2 regions of the Micrococcus sp. KT16 genome follow, and region 2 is predicted to be linked to the other one. Evidence: predicted binding sites of a transcription regulator. Region 2 holds the regulator's gene; the other holds the start of a gene.
What was found. Region 2 encodes LexA, which represses DNA repair genes until DNA is damaged. Its sites were predicted from a motif close to TCGAACANNTGTTCGA; they were not measured.

Region 1: DE149_RS10270 (DUF6504 family protein) is a predicted target of LexA. The motif match lies at 3,030-3,045, and genes of this name have one in related genera.

Annotation. Positions count from the first base shown of each region.
Region 1 is NZ_QNRG01000015.1:26,656-34,363, reverse strand. It holds gene DE149_RS10295 (SOS response-associated peptidase) at 1-38, shown strand, start outside; gene DE149_RS11870 (hypothetical protein) at 252-968, shown strand; gene DE149_RS10280 (PKD domain-containing protein) at 1,037-1,507, opposite strand; gene DE149_RS10275 (DUF6318 family protein) at 1,981-2,700, opposite strand; gene DE149_RS10270 (DUF6504 family protein) at 3,176-3,502, shown strand; gene DE149_RS10265 (DNA polymerase III subunit alpha) at 3,499-7,212, shown strand; gene thrS (threonine--tRNA ligase) at 7,322-7,708, shown strand, end outside.
Region 2 is NZ_QNRG01000002.1:176,722-184,429, reverse strand. It holds gene hflX (GTPase HflX) at 1-1,048, shown strand, start outside; gene DE149_RS02955 (ATP-dependent DNA helicase) at 1,045-3,144, shown strand; gene lexA (transcriptional repressor LexA) at 3,188-3,904, opposite strand; gene DE149_RS02945 (LysM peptidoglycan-binding domain-containing protein) at 4,196-4,570, shown strand; gene DE149_RS02940 (histidinol-phosphate transaminase) at 4,614-5,735, shown strand; gene hisB (imidazoleglycerol-phosphate dehydratase HisB) at 5,917-6,498, shown strand; gene hisH (imidazole glycerol phosphate synthase subunit HisH) at 6,498-7,157, shown strand; gene DE149_RS11670 (hypothetical protein) at 7,157-7,315, shown strand; gene priA (bifunctional 1-(5-phosphoribosyl)-5-((5-phosphoribosylamino)methylideneamino)imidazole-4-carboxamide isomerase/phosphoribosylanthranilate isomerase PriA) at 7,348-7,708, shown strand, end outside.

The sequences.
Region 1 (7,708 bases), on a different contig from region 2:
CCCAGGAGATGAGAGAGCAGCAGGGAACGCTGCTCTGAGGGACGGGGCGACGGGGATGACCTGCCCGTGAGGCGCGGGAACGCGGTGCCGCGGCACCGTGATCGGATCGAGACGGATCCGAGACCGTCCTGAACTCCCCCTGAGAATGGGCTCTGCGTAGCGTGGATGTCACCGGGCCGGCGCGAGCGCCGCATCTTTTGGAGGGGTGCCACGGCGAGGCCGGAGACGGTCATCTCCTGTTCACCCTGTCCGTGGACGGTACCCCGGTGGCCGCCGCCCTCTATGACGAGGCCGCCGGCACTCCGGAGGGCAACAGAGGCCCCTCTGCCGGACTCGTCTACGCGTGGGGCGAGCACAGCCTGGCCGACCCCGTGTTCGGGGACTACCCCGAGCGGTTCCTCACGCTGGAGCACGCCGAGTCGGGCGTGCTGCTGCCGTTCCGGTCCGAAGGCCTGGGCGACGACGCAGCGGTCGCGGAACTCTCGTGGGGTCCGCGCTGGGGTGCCCTCTGGCGCGACACCACGGTGGACTCCTTCACCGGGTTTCACTACCTCGCCGACGCGACATGCCCGACCGACGACCGCCTCGTCCTCGACTGGTCGCTGGACGGGATGACCAAGAGTGAGGACGTCATCATCACCCAGGACGCGGCGCGGTCCGACGTCTTCGCGCTCGTCGAGTTGCTCGCGGACGGGCAGAAGCCCCGGGCCCTGAACGTGCCGGCGGGGGAGGACGCCCCGTCTCCCGGCGAGGCGGACCCGGTGCCGCCCGCCGAGCAGGAGCCCGTCGACACTCCGGCGCCCGTGGCCGGGGAGGAGCCGGGAGAAGGAACGGGCGGGGAGGAGACCCACACGACCCCGGACACGGTCGAGACCGGGCGTGAGGTTCCGGCGGGCGTGCTCGGAGCACTCGCGGCCCTCGGCGCGGGACTCGTGCTCATGGCCCGGGGGCGGGTGCGCCGGGTCTGACACACCCGACCGACGAGTGGGCCGCGGGGCGGTGGACGGGAGACCGTCGGCCGCCCCGCGGTCTGTGCTCAGCCGGCCGGAGCGGATTCGATGGGGCCGGTGCAGCCCCAGGCTGAGGAGTCGACGCTGCAGTCATCGGCGACATTGCGGGTGATGGTGCGCCAGATGTTCGCGGTGACGGGGGCCGAGTCGAGGCTGATGGTGCCCGGGATGAGCACCCACTCGCCCCCGGCCTCCCGGTATTCGCCGATGTAGACGGTGGTGAGGCGGACCGTGTACTGCCCGGTGTCCTCGTACACGTGGCTCGTGGGGGTGGGGACGTTGAACTCCGGCTGGCTCTGGCCTGCGACCGAGGTGGTCTTGGTGGGGGACCCGTCCCCGTAATCCCAGTGGAAGCTCACCGGCGTGGCGCGGAGTTCGACCTCGACCCCGTTGAGGGTGGTGACGAGCGTGCGCGTCTCGGCGTCTGCGTAGAAGTTCGTCTCCGCATTGCGGATCCCGCGTCCGCCGTTGTCCGACCGGATCTCAGGCTCCAGCACGAGGAGCGTGCGGACCTCGTCGATGGAGACGGGCGGGGCGCCGTTGCTGGAGGCCTTGGCCGTCCAACATTTGGGGGCGCCATAGACGGGATTCGCATCAGGTTGACGGGTGTCTATGGTCTGCGCCCGGATCCATGAACCCTCGGGGCAGAAGTTGTCCTCCTGCTCTCGGCAGCTCTCGAAATCCGGATTGCCCAGCTGCCCTGAGAAGCATGCACTGACCGTCTTGTGCTCTAGGTGGGAGTCTCTGCCAGAGTCTCGACTCCTGCTCCCCGCGGTCACAGCACTTTTGCGATCAGGCCTTTTTTCATTACGACAGTGAGACGTTCCATTAAAAGAGTCTGATCGAGCGGAATAATTGATATTCGTTGATTTGCAGGTGGCGGAGGAAGGCGAAGTGACAGCCCAGGCGCCTGTCGCTCCGACACTAGCTAGCGTGATAGCCGCTGCCATAGCAATCAGTGTCTGGTGCTTCATTGAGACGGGTCTCCACCCTCGTAGGTCATTTCATCAATCACCCAGCGGCCGTTGTTGGTGTCGTAGGAGACCTCTACTAGCCAGGGCTGCTTCGACGCATGTGCGACTCGGGCGTCCTCTGGAATGGAGCCATCACTGGAATACCCGGTCCCGTCTTCAGTTGTGATGAGCAACGTCGAGATGTACCCGTTCTCCGACTGTGCAGTGAGCATCGAGTCAATTCGAGGTTCCGTGCCGGTGTACCAGCCACCATCCTTATAAATTCCATCAATGCTGTCGCTACGGACCGAACAGAACTCGCAATACTCGCTGTAGAGAGAGTCGAGGAGTTCCGTGTCTCCGGTCTGCTCGGCGTAGTAGTGCGCGTCCCAGAAATAGCGAATCGCCGCCTCGGCGCCCTCCTTGGTCTCTTCCTTCATGGCGGCGGGCATCTCCGGCTTGGGCACGTTCTGAGCGGGACCGTCGGCAGATGCGGGCACGTATTCGCCGGACCTGCTCTCCGTGGCCGTGGGGGATGAGCTGACGCCCGCGGTCTCGCTCGTGCTCGCGGACGTCTCGACGGCGGGCTTGGCGGACGAGGGCGACGTCGTCGACGACTCGGCGGGCTCGGACTGTCCGCCGCAGGCGGTCAGTGCGAGCGCCAAGGCCACGCTGAGCGTGCCGGCCTGGGCGAATCGGCGGCGGCGCAGGGCGCGCCCGGGTGCGGTGAGAGACATTTCCCCTCCAACTGGACGTCCGTCGTGTGTCCGCGCCTCCCGCGCTGATCCCGCAGCGCGGTGCCCGTGGCATGCGAGGCCCGGTTGGTTCGGAGTATACGCAGACGGATTGTGGTCCTGCTCGCATTGTCCACAGGGCCGTGCCGACGCACTTCTTCCGGCCCAAGAGACGATTTTCTCGTGCATGTGCGCCCCAGGGTCGGATTCGAGGCCCACGGCCAGGACTCGGCCAGCCGGCCTCACGAAAAGGGCGTTCCCGGCCTCGCTCGTCTCGGGGCGGTGCGTCCTTAACGTGTCCGGCGGCCGCCCTACATTCGCCCCCATCGCATTCGAACACATGTTCGAGTACGATCGGGGGTGCGGCCCCACCTTCCCACTTCTTCCCCGCGTCCGGTCCGCCGGACGGGCCGCGCTCCCATCGCCCGACGGCACCCCGTCGTCGGTCCGGTCAGCAGTGCACAGGGAGAGAAGCAGAATGGGAGTCCTCACACAGTCGGTGGCGGTGGAGTGCGGAGCAGACGGCACCCCGCAGGGGCTGCGCTGGAACGGGCGGGACTACGTCCTCGCAGAGCGCCCCGTGCGCTGGTTCGAGCGGCGCCGCTGGTGGGCGGAGGAGGTCCGCGCGGAGAAGGGCCGCGGCGCCGGTCTCGTCGACCACGAGATGTGGCGGCTGCAGGTCCGCCTGGCCCGGGCCGGCGCCGCGCCCCTGCAGACCCTCGACGTCGCCCACCACCTGGACTCCGGCCGGTGGCGGCTCGTGCGCGTCCACGAGCACGCCCAGGACCTGAGGCGGTCGGCATGAGCCAGGCAGCCGCGGCCGGATGCACCGCCGCCCCCTTCGCCCACCTGCACGTCGCCTCCGCGTTCAGTGCCCACTACGGGGCCAGCTGGCCCGAGGACCTCGTGGCCGCCGCCGCGGCCGCGGACATGGACCTGCTGGCCTGCACCGACCGGGACGGGCTCTACGGCATGGCCAAGCACGTGGGCGCCTGCCTGCGCCACGGCATCACCCCGATCGTGGGCGTGGACCTGGCCGTCCGGTGGAGCGAGGACGAGGACGCCGGCCGCGTGGTCGTGCTCGCCCGAGGCGGCTGTCATGGCTCCGGCTACCGCTCCCTGTGCGAGCTAGTCTCCGCCGCCCACGCCCGCACCACCGGGGGAGCGGCGGGCGGCAGCCCCTGGGCCAGCGTCGCCGAGCTCGCCGCCGCGGCGGCCGGCCGGGTCCCCACCGCCGCCAACCGGGACAACCCGCCCACCCCCGAGCTGTTCGTCCTCCTCGGCCCGGACTCGGACGTCGGCCGCCACCTGGCCCGCCGCCGGTACGCGGCCGGCCTCGCCGCCCTGCGCCGCTGGAAGGCGGCCCTGCCCGCAGGCAGCCCCCACGCCGACGTCGTCACCCACCTCTCCGCCCCCGGCCGCCGCCTCGACACCGGGCACGCCGTGAAGACCCTCCGCGCCGCCCGCCAGGCCCGCATCCCCGCCGTCCTGACCAACGCCGTGCGCTACGCGGCCCCGGACGGCGCCGCCACCGCGGACGTCCTCGACGCCGTCCGCGCCCTCAGCTCCCTCGACGCCCTCCACGACCTGCAGCCCAACGGACAGGGCTGGCTCAAGTCCACCGCCGCCATGCACCGCATCGCCCACGAGGTCGCCTCCGCCGCCGACGACCGCCCCGCCCCCCTGCTCGAGGCCACCCGTCGCCTCGCCGAGGCCTGCGCGCTCGACCCCGAGACCGACCTCGGCTGGGGCGTGCCCCGCGTCCCCGAGGCCGCCGTCATCGGCATCGACGGCCCCCCGGAGCACGTGCTGCGCGAGCGCACCCGCACCGGCCTCCTCGCCCGCTACCCCCACCTCCACACCGGGGGAGGCCTCCCCGGCACCAGCCAGGCGGCCCGGGACCTGCAGGACCGCGCCGAACACGAGCTCGGCATCATCACCCGACTCGGCTTCTCCTCCTACTTCCTCACCGTGGCCGCCGTCGTCGACCTCATCGAGGGCATGGGCATCCGCGTGGCCGCCCGCGGCTCCGGCGCCTCCTCCCTCGTCAACCACGCCCTGCGCATCTCCCATGTCGACCCCATGGCCAACGGCCTGATCATGGAGCGCTTCCTCTCCACCGACCGCTCCACCCTCCCGGACATCGACATCGACGTGGAGTCCGCCCGCCGCCACGAGATCTACCACGCCGTCGTCGATCGCTTCGGCGCCGAGCGCACCACCCTCATGAGCATGCAGAACGCCTACCGGGCCCGCGGCGCCGTCCGCGACGCCGGCCTCGCCCTCGGCATGCCCGAACCCGAGGTGGACGCCATCGCCAAGCAGCTCTGGCGCTTCTCCGCCTCGAACTTCCGCGAGGCCCTCCAGCGCATGCCCGAACTCGGCGGCCTCTCCCGCCGCATCGAGTCCGGCCGCGCCGAGGGCGACCGCCAGCTGGACCTGCTCGTCGACCTCACCGAACGCCTCGACCGCCTGCCCCGCCACATCTCCATGCACCCCTGCGGCGTCATCCTCGGCGACGCCACCCTGCTGCACCGCACCCCCGTCCAACCCTCCGGCATGGGCCTGCCCATGAGCCAGTTCGACAAGCACGACATGGACCCCATGGGCTTCCTCAAGCTCGACATCCTCGGCGTGCGCATGCAGTCCGCCATCGCCTACACGATCGCCGAGGTCGAACGCACCACGGGCGAGCGCATCGACCTCGAACAGGTGCCCCTCGACGACCCCGCCACCTACGCGATGATCCGCACCACCCACACCCTCGGCTGCTTCCAGATCGAGTCCCCGGGCCAGCGCGAACTCGTCGGCAAACTCGCCCCCCGCGAGTTCAACGACCTCACCGTGGACATCTCCCTCTTCCGCCCCGGCCCCATGCAGTCCGACATGGTCCGACCCTTCCTCGAACAGCGGCACGGCTGGGCACCCGCCCACTACCCGCACCCCGACCTGCGGCCCGTCCTCGCCGAGACCCACGGGGTCACCGTCTTCCACGAACAGGTCCTGCGCACCATGGACGTCATGACCGGCTGCGGACTGGCCCGCGCCGACGAGCACCGCCGCCTCCTCGGCGGCCCGCAGGAACACCTCGTCGAAGAGGCCTTCCGCACCGGCGCCCTCGCCCGCGGCTACTCCCTCGAAGTCATCGACGAGGTCTGGGCCACCCTCTCCGCCTTCGGCTCCTTCGGCTTCTGCAAGGCCCACGGCGCCGCCTTCGCCGTCCCCACCTACCACTCCGCCTGGCTCAAGACCCACCACCCCGCCGCCTTCATGGCCGCCATCCTCGAACACAACCCCGGCATGTACCCCGCCCGCCTCATGGTCGCCGAGGCCCGCCGCATGGGCATCCCCGTCCTCCCCGTGGACGTCAACGCCTCCTCCCGCCACGTCCACGTCGAATGGGTCCCCGCCCACCCCGAGATCGACGACGGCGCCCCCGGCCGCTGGGGCATCCGCCTGCCCCTCACCAGCCTCTCCGGACTCAGCGAAGCCGAGACCGACCGCCTCGACGCCGGCCGCCCCTACCGCTCCCTCGCCGACGTCCGCGACCGCGCCCGCCCCACCGCCCGCAACCTCGAACGCCTCGCCCAGCTCGGCGCCCTCGACTGCCTCCTCCCACCCGGCGGCGCCTCCCGCATCGACCTCGTCCACCACCTCGAACTCCAGCACTCCACCACCCACGGCACCGCCCCCGGCCGCACCGCCCCGCGCTCGCGGTCCGCCCGTCCACGGCAGGTGGAGGGCCAGCTGGCCCTGGACCTGCCGGACACCGAGCTCACCGCCCTCGCCCCGCTCTTCCCGGACCCGGCCCCGGCCGCCCGGGTCCGCACCGAGCTGGAGCTCACCGCCCTGGACGTCACCGCCCACCTCATGGACTCCCACGCCCCGTACCTGGACGCGCTCGGCGTCACCCGGGCGAAGGACCTGCTCGGGCTGCGCACGCAGTCCCGGGTGCTCGTGGCCGGGGTGCGCGTGGCCACCCAGACCCCGCCCATGCGCAGCGGCAAGCGGGTGGTGTTCCTCTCCGTGGACGACGGCACCGGCTGCGTGGACGCCTCCTTCTTCACGGAGGCCCAGCACGCCTCCGGGGAGATGCTCTTCTCCGCCCGCCTCCTGCTGATCGAGGGCACCGTCCGGCGCACCGGCGACCGGGCCGTGTCCGTCCAGGCCGTGCGCGCCTGGGACCTGCACCGGCCCGAGACGCTCCCGGACCCCGACTACCTGGACGCCACCCGGCAGCAGTGGCGGGACTGGCTCGCGGCGGACCGCCGAGCCGCCGCCGCGCGCCGCAGCAGCCGGGCGGGCACCGGGGCGCAGCCCCTGCCGGACATCCCGCACCACGGCACGGGCGGCTGGCCCGTGAAGGTGCGCACCGACGTCGGACCGGGCGAGGGGACCCGCCCCGGCCGCACGGCACCTGACCGCGCGGCACCCGGCCGTCCCGCGCCGGAGCACACCCCAATCCCGGTGCCCCACCCGGAGACGTGGGAGCTGCTGCCCACCCCGGACAGATGAGACCGCTCGCCTCCGTGCCCCGCCGTCCGGCCGCGCCCCTAGAATGGGACGCGGCCGACGGTGGCCCCCGTACGCCACCGATCCCGAAGCCAGACCTCGAAGGAGCACCGTGTCGGAGCCGAAGAACATCCTGCTGACCGTGGACGGAGAGCTGCGGGAGGTGACGCACGGCACCACCGGCCTCGACCTCTTCCGCGAGAAGCCGACCACCGCCGTCATGCGGGTGGACGGCCTGCTCTGGGACCTGGCCCGGGAGATCCCCGCCGGCGCGTCCGTCGAAGCGGTGGACATCACGGAGCCCGAGGGCCTCGAGGTGCTGCGGCACTCCACCGCCCACGTGATGGCCCAGGCCGTGCAGCAGCTGCGCCCGGGCGCCAAGCTCGGCATCGGCCCGTACATCACGGACGGCTTCTACTTCGACTTCGACGTCGACGAGCCCTTCACCCCCGAGGACCTCAAGCAGATCTCCTCGCTCATGCAGAAGATCGTGAAGTCC
Region 2 (7,708 bases):
CTCCGAGCTCGCCCCGTCTCAGCGTCGCGCGCTGGAGGACGTGGTGCGGGTGAAGGTGATCGACCGGACCGCGCTGATCCTGGACATCTTCGCCCAGCACGCGAGCTCGCGTGAGGGCCGCGCCCAGGTCGAGCTCGCGCAGCTCGAGTACCTGCTGCCGCGCCTGCGCGGCTGGGGCGAGTCCATGTCCCGGCAGGCCGGCGGCCGTGCCGCCGCCGGCGAGGGCATCGGCTCCCGTGGACCCGGTGAGACCAAGATCGAGCTGGACCGCCGCCGCATCCGCACCCGCATGGCGAAGCTGCGCCGGGACATCGCCGGGATGAAGCCGGCCCGGGAGGCCAAGCGCGCCAACCGTCGTCGCAACCGGGTGCCGTCCGTGGCGATCGCCGGGTACACCAACGCCGGGAAGTCGTCCCTGCTCAACCGCCTCACCCACGCCGGGGTGCTCGTGGAGAACGCCCTGTTCGCCACGCTGGACCCCACCGTGCGCAAGGCCATGACGCCGGACGGCATCGGCTACACCCTCTCGGACACGGTCGGCTTCGTGCGGAACCTGCCCACGCAGCTGGTCGAGGCGTTCCGCTCCACCCTCGAGGAGGTCGCGGACGCGGACGTCATCCTGCACGTCGTGGACGGCTCGCACCCGGATCCCGAGGGCCAGATCGCCGCGGTGCGCTCCGTGTTCGCGGAGGTGGACGCGCACCGGATCCCCGAGATCATCGTGCTGAACAAGGCGGACGCCGCGGACCCGGCCGTCGTCGCCCGGATCCGGTCCAAGGAGCCCCACGCCGTGGTGGTCTCCGCGCGCACCGGCGAGGGCATCGACGAGCTCGAGCGCGCCATCGCGGCCACCATCCCGCGGCCGGACGTGCGGCTCGAACTGCTGATCCCGTTCACCCGGGGTGAGCTGGTCTCCCGCCTCCACTCGGCGGACGCGGAGATCCTGGCCGAGGGTTACGAGGAGGGCGGCACCCGCCTGTCCGTGCTGGTCCGTGAGGACATCGCGCCGGACTTCGCCGAGTTCGTCGTGGAGGCGGACGCGTCGTGAGCGAGGAGGAGCAGGAGGCCGGGGCGGGCGGCGCGCAGCCGCGCACGGAGCACGAGCGCGAGGCGCTGCGCCTGCTGGATGCCGCGGTCCAGGCCACCGGCGGCCAGCACCGCGCGGGACAGCGGGAGATGGTGCTGCAGGTGGCGCGCGCCCTCGAGTCGCGCCGCCACCTGCTCGTGCAGGCCGGCACCGGCACCGGCAAGTCCCTGGCCTACCTGATCCCCGCGATCCAGCACGCGATGACGCAGGAGGACCCCGTCGTCGTCGCCACGGCCACGCTCGCGCTGCAGGCCCAGATCATGAAGCGGGACGCCCCCCGGCTGGTCGAGGCGCTCAAGGACGAGCTGCCCCGCGAGCCCGTCGTCGCCCTGGTCAAGGGCCGCTCCAACTACCTGTGCCGCCACAAGGTGGACGGCGGCTACCCCGGGGACGAGGGGGAGGAGGCCCTCTTCACGGTCGCCGACGACGGCGGGGTGATCGGCTCCGCCACGGACGGCGCCGCCGGGCCCTCCTCCCTGTTGGGCAAGGAGGTGATGTACCTGCGGGCGTGGGCGGACCAGACCGAGACCGGTGACCGCGACGACCTCGAGGTCCCCGTCACCGACCGCGCGTGGCGGCAGGTCTCCGTCTCCGCAGTCGACTGCCTCGGCGCGTCCCGCTGCCCCCAGGCCGAGGAGTGCTTCTCCGAGCGGGCCCGCGCGGACGCGGCGGACGCGGACGTCGTGGTCACCAACCACGCGATGCTCGCCATCAGCGCCTTCGAGGGGCTCGCGGTGCTGCCGGCGTACTCGGCCGTTATCGTGGACGAGGCCCACGAGCTCCAGGACCGGGTGACCGGTGCGGTCACCGGGCAGCTGTCCGGGTCGATCGTGCACGGCGCGGCCACCTCGCTGCGCCGCCACACCACGGTGGCCGTGGAGGATCTGATCGAGGCCGGGGCGGCCCTGGACCGCGCGTTCACGGACACCCCGTCCGGCCTGATCGCCGCCGGCCCGGACGAGGTGCAGGAGCAGGCCCTCACCGGCGTCCTCACGGCCGCGCGCCAGTGCCTGTCCGACCTCGGCCAGGACAAGGACAAGGAGGCCGACGCCGACGGCGGACGGCAGATGGCGCGCTCGCGGATCCTCGAGGTCCTCGAGGTGGTGGAGCGCATGCTCGCGGCCCGGCCCGAGGCCGACTTCCCCGAGGTGCTGTGGGCCACCCGCCCCGGCCACTTCGAGCCCGGCGTGGGCTGGCAGCCGGGGGACGAGACCGACCCGCCCCAGCTCTACGTGGCCCCGCTCTCGGTGGCCGGCAAGCTGCGGGAGGGCCTGTTCGGCAAGGCGACGACGGTGCTCACCTCCGCCACGCTCACCGTGGGCTCGGGGGAGCGCCGGTTCGACTCGGTGGCCGGCGACGTAGGCCTGGCCGGCCCGGACGCCCCGAAGTTCGAGGCCCTCGACGTCGGCAGCCCCTTCGACTACCCGCGTCAGGGGGTGCTCTACGTGGCCCGGCACCTGCCCCGGCCCGGCCGGACGGCCTCGCCCGAGTCCCTGGATGAGCTCGAGGCGCTCCTGAGTGCGTCGCGGGGCGGGGCCCTCGGCCTGTTCTCCTCGCGCCGGGCGGCCGAGGACGCCGCCGCCGAGATGCGCCGTCGGCTCGGGCCGAAGACCACGATCCTGTGCCAGGGGGACGCGACCCTCTCCGCCCTCGTGCGCCAGTTCGCCGAGGAGCCGGACACGTCCCTGTTCGGCACCATGAGCCTGTGGCAGGGCGTGGACGTGCCGGGGAACTCGCTGCGGCTCGTGGTGATCGACCGCATCCCGTTCCCGCGGCCGGACGACCCGCTCTCCCAGGCCCGCACCCGGGACGTCGCCCGGAACGGCGGCAACGGGTTCATGCGGATCTCCGCCACGCATGCGGCCGTGCGCATGGCCCAGGGCGCCGGGCGCCTCGTGCGCTCCGTGACGGACCGCGGCGTGGTGGCCGTGCTGGACCCCCGCCTGGCCACCGAGCGGTACGGCGGCTACATCACGAGCGCCCTGCCGGACTTCTGGCGCACCACGGACCGCGACGTCGTCCGCGGGGTGCTGGCACGGCTCGCCTCGGGCGATTGACCTCGCTCGGCCTCGGGCCGTCGGCCCGGCCGGAGGGAGCGGGTCAGAGCGAACGCAGGACCGTGACGACCCGCCCCATCACGGTGGCGTGATCGCCGAGGATGGGCTCGTAGGCCGTGTTCTGGGGGAGGAGCCAGGTGTGCCCGTCGCGGCGGCGGAAGGTCTTCACGGTGGCCTCGTCGTCGAGGAGGGCCGCGACGATGTCGCCATTCTCCGCCGTGTCCTGCCGGCGCACCACCACCCAGTCGCCGTCGCAGATCGCGGCGTCCACCATCGAGTCGCCCGTGACGCGCAGCATGAACAGCTCGCCCTCGCCCGTGAGGCGTCGCGGGATCGCCATGACGTCCTCGACCTGCTGCTCAGCCAGGACCGGGCCGCCCGCCGCGATGCGGCCGACCCAGGGGACCGGCACGCTGTCCGCCTCGTCTGCGCCGGTGTGCCACGCGGGGATCGCGGAGACCCGCGACGACGGCGCAGCGGTGGGGGAGGCGGCCTCGCCCAGCGGGGTGCCGTCCACGTCGAGCAGCACCTCGAGGGCACGCGGGCGTCCGGGGTCGCGCCGGATGTAGCCGTGCCGCTCGAGACGGCCCAGCTGGTGCGTGACGGAGGAGAGCGAGGCCAGGCCCGCGGCGTCGCCGATCTCGCGCATGGAGGGCGGGTAGCCGTGGTCGGCGATCGCGTCCCGGATGGTCTGCACGATCCGCCGCTGGCGGTCGGTGAGCGGCGCGCGCGCCGCCGGCTGATCGTCGGTGGTGCTCATGGCTGCCGTCCGTTCTCCCGGGGTGATGGTGGCCGGACTCGTGTTCCGGCGTCCGGCTGCCGTCCGGACGCTTACCGTGTCCGCCCCCGCTGGTTGCCTGTGTCTTGGCGGTCCCGGGGCGTTCCGGGGCGTCCGTGCATGGCCTCGAGCCTAGAGGAGAGCCGCCTCTCCTTCAAAGATATGTTCGATCTCGTCGTGGCATGTCTCGAACACCTGTGCTAGAAAGGCATTCGAACGGATTCGAACACATGTTCGATCACCTGGAGGGCATCCGCCCCGGAGGAGGACACCATGACGCTCACCACCGCCCAGTTCGCCGGCTCGCCCGCGACGGCGCGGCCGCGTCCGGCCACCATCCGTCTGACCCGCCGCGGCCGCCTCGTGCTGCGGGGGATCCCCGTGATCGCCGCGGCCGTGGCCGCCACGCTGGCGGCCGCCTTCTTCCTGGGTGTGCTGCTGTCGCCCGCCGCGGTGTCCGCGGACACCGCGGGGCCCGCCACCCAGTCCGTCACGGTCATGCCCGGGGACAGCCTGTGGACCATCGCCACCACGGTGGCTCCGGAGGCGGACGTCTACGAGGTGATCGCCACGATCGACGAGCTCAACGGGCTCGAGGGCCGGGCCCCCGCGCCGGGCGAGGAGCTGTTCGTCCCGGCCACGCGGTGACGCACGGCGGGCCTCGCCCTCCACGCTTCCTAGACTGGCGGCCATGACCGACCTCAGCTCTCTGCCCCTGCGTGAGAACCTCCGCGGCCTGAGCCCCTACGGCGCCCCCCAGCTGGACGTGCCGTACATGCTCAACACCAACGAGAACACGCATCCGGTGCCGGAGGAGGTCGCCACCGCCATCGCCGAGCGGGTCGCGGCCGTCGCCGGGGGGCTGAACCGCTACCCGGACCGCGAGTTCACGGGGCTGCGACGTGCGCTCGCCGGCTACCTCGGCCACGGCCTCACGGCGGACCACGTGTGGGCCGGCAACGGCTCCAACGAGATCCTGCAGCAGATCCTCCAGGCCTTCGGCGGCCCCGGGCGGACACTGCTGAGCTTCCTGCCCTCGTACTCCATGTACCCGCTGCTGGCCGGCGGCACGGACACCGTGTTCGTGGACGGCGGCCGTGCCGAAGACCACACCCTCAGCGCCGAGCACGCGGCGGCCATGGTGCGGGAGCACCGTCCGCACGTCGTCTTCCTGGCCTCGCCCAACAACCCGACGGGCACCGCCCTGGACCTGGCGACCATCGAGGCCGTGTACGCCGCGCAGGCGCAGAACGAGGCCGCCGGCGGGCCCGGCGCCATGGTCGTCGTGGACGAGGCCTACGCGGAGTTCGCCCTCGCCGGCACCCGCTCCGCCCTCACCCTCCTGCCCGGCCGTGAGCGGCTGATCGTCACGCGCACCATGTCCAAGGCGTTCGCCCTGGCCGGCGCGCGCCTGGGCTACCTGGCCGCGGACCCCGCCGTCGCCGACGCCCTGCGCCTGGTGCGCCTGCCGTACCACCTCTCCGCGGTCACGCAGGCCACGGCGGAGGCCGCCCTCGATCACGTGGACGCGCTGCTGCGCACCGTGGAGGACATCAAGGCCCAGCGCGACCGCATCGTCTCCACCCTGCGCGGCCTGGGACTGAGGCCCTCGGTGTCCGACTCGAACTTCGTCTTCTTCGGTCACCTCGAGGACGCGTCCGACGTGTGGCGCCGCCTGCTCGACCGCGGCGTCCTCGTGCGGGACGTCGGCATCCCGCACCACCTGCGCGTCACCGCCGGCACCGAGGCGGAGACGACGGCGTTCCTCACCGCTCTCGCGGAGGTCCTCGGCGAGACCGGGGACCGGTCCTGAGGCGTCACCGGAGTCTCGGCGTCCGCCCGGCTCCCTAGGATAGGGACAGCGCGCGCGGCGCCCCGGCCCGCCGGCACCGGCCGCGCGCACCCGCATCCCCCCGCACCCGTCCCGGACCGGTGCGGACCCAGCCCGAGGAGGACCCGTGGCAGCCGAGTTGATCTCCGGACGCCGTGCGCGCATGACGCGCACCACGAGCGAGTCGGACGTGTACGTCGAGATGGATCTGGACGGCACCGGCCGCGCTGAAATCTCCACCACCGTGCCGTTCTACGACCACATGCTCACCGCGCTGTCCCGGCACTCCCAGATCGACCTGACGGTCCGTGCCACCGGGGACACGCACATCGACGTGCACCACACGGTCGAGGACGTCGCCATCACCCTGGGCGAGGTGCTCAAGACCGCGCTCGGGGACAAGTCCGGCATCCGCCGCTTCGGCGAGGCGTCCGTGCCGCTGGACGAGGCGCTGGCGCGCGCCGTCGTCGACGTCTCCGGCCGGCCGTACCTCGTGCACGAGGGCGAGCCCGAGGGCCAGCAGTACCACCTCATCGGCGGGCACTTCACCGGTTCCATGACCCGCCATGTGTTCGAGTCGATCACGTACCACGCGGCGATCTGCCTCCACATGGACGTCGTGCGAGGCCGGGATCCGCACCACATCGTCGAGGCGCAGTTCAAGGCCTTCGCCCGCGCCCTGCGCGCCGCCGTCGAGGACGACCCCCGCATGACCGGCGTGCCCTCCACCAAGGGCGCCCTCTGATGGCCCGCCCCACCACCGTCCCCGGCGTGCGGCCGCGCGTCGCCGTCCTGGACTACGGCTCGGGCAACGTGCACTCGGCGCTGCGTGCCGTGGAGCGGGCCGGCGCGGAGGTCGAGCTCACGCGCGATCCGCAGGCCGTGCAGGAGGCCGACGGGCTGCTCGTGCCCGGCGTCGGGGCGTACGCGTCCGTGATGCGGGCACTGACCGAGGTCGGCGGCACCCGCTGGATCGGCCGCCGCGTGGCCGGGGGCCGACCCGTCCTCGGCATCTGCGTGGGCCACCAGATCCTCTTCGACGCCGGCGTCGAGCACGGCGAGCGCACCGCAGGCATGGGGGAGTGGCCGGGTGTCGTCGCCGAGCTGCCCGCCGAGGTCCTGCCCCACATGGGCTGGAACACCGTCCGGCCGCCCGAGGGCAGCGCCCTCTTCGCGGGCATCGAGGACGAGCGGTTCTACTTCGTCCACTCCTACGGCGTGCTCGAATGGGAGTTCGACCAGACGATCTCCGCCATGCGTCCGCCCCAGGTCACCTGGGCGCACCACGGCGCGGACTTCATCGCCGCCGTGGAGAACGGCCCCCTGTCGGCCACGCAGTTCCACCCCGAGAAGTCCGGGGACGCCGGGCTGCAGCTGCTGCGCAACTGGCTGGAGACCCTCTGATGCCCTACTGGTCCGTCCTCTACCTCGCCCTCGGCGGGCTGCTGCTCGGCGCCGCCTGGTCCATGCGCACGCAGAAGGCGCCGCTGTGGGCCATCGTGATCGTCCTCGTGCTGGCCGGCATGGCCATCGCCGCCTCCTTCCTGACCGTCGGCGCCTGACCGCGCCGGCCGCCCCACCCGAGAGGAACCCCATGACCCCGAACGCCCCCGCCCTCGAGCTGCTGCCCGCCGTCGACGTCCAGGACGGCCAGGCCGTCCGCCTCGTCCAGGGCGAGGCCGGCAGCGCCACCTCGTACGGCGACCCGGTCACCGCCGCCCTGGACTGGCAGCGCGCCGGCGCGGAGTGGATCCACCTCGTGGACCTGGACGCGGCCTTCGGTCGCGGTGACAACCGCGAGGTCATGCGCCGTGTGGTGGAGGAGATCGGCGTGAAGATCGAGCTGTCCGGCGGCATCCGCGACGACGCCTCGCTCGAGAACGCCCTCGAGATGGGTGCGGCGCGCGTGAACCTGGGCACCGCCGCCCTCGAGGACCCGGACTGGACCGCGCGCG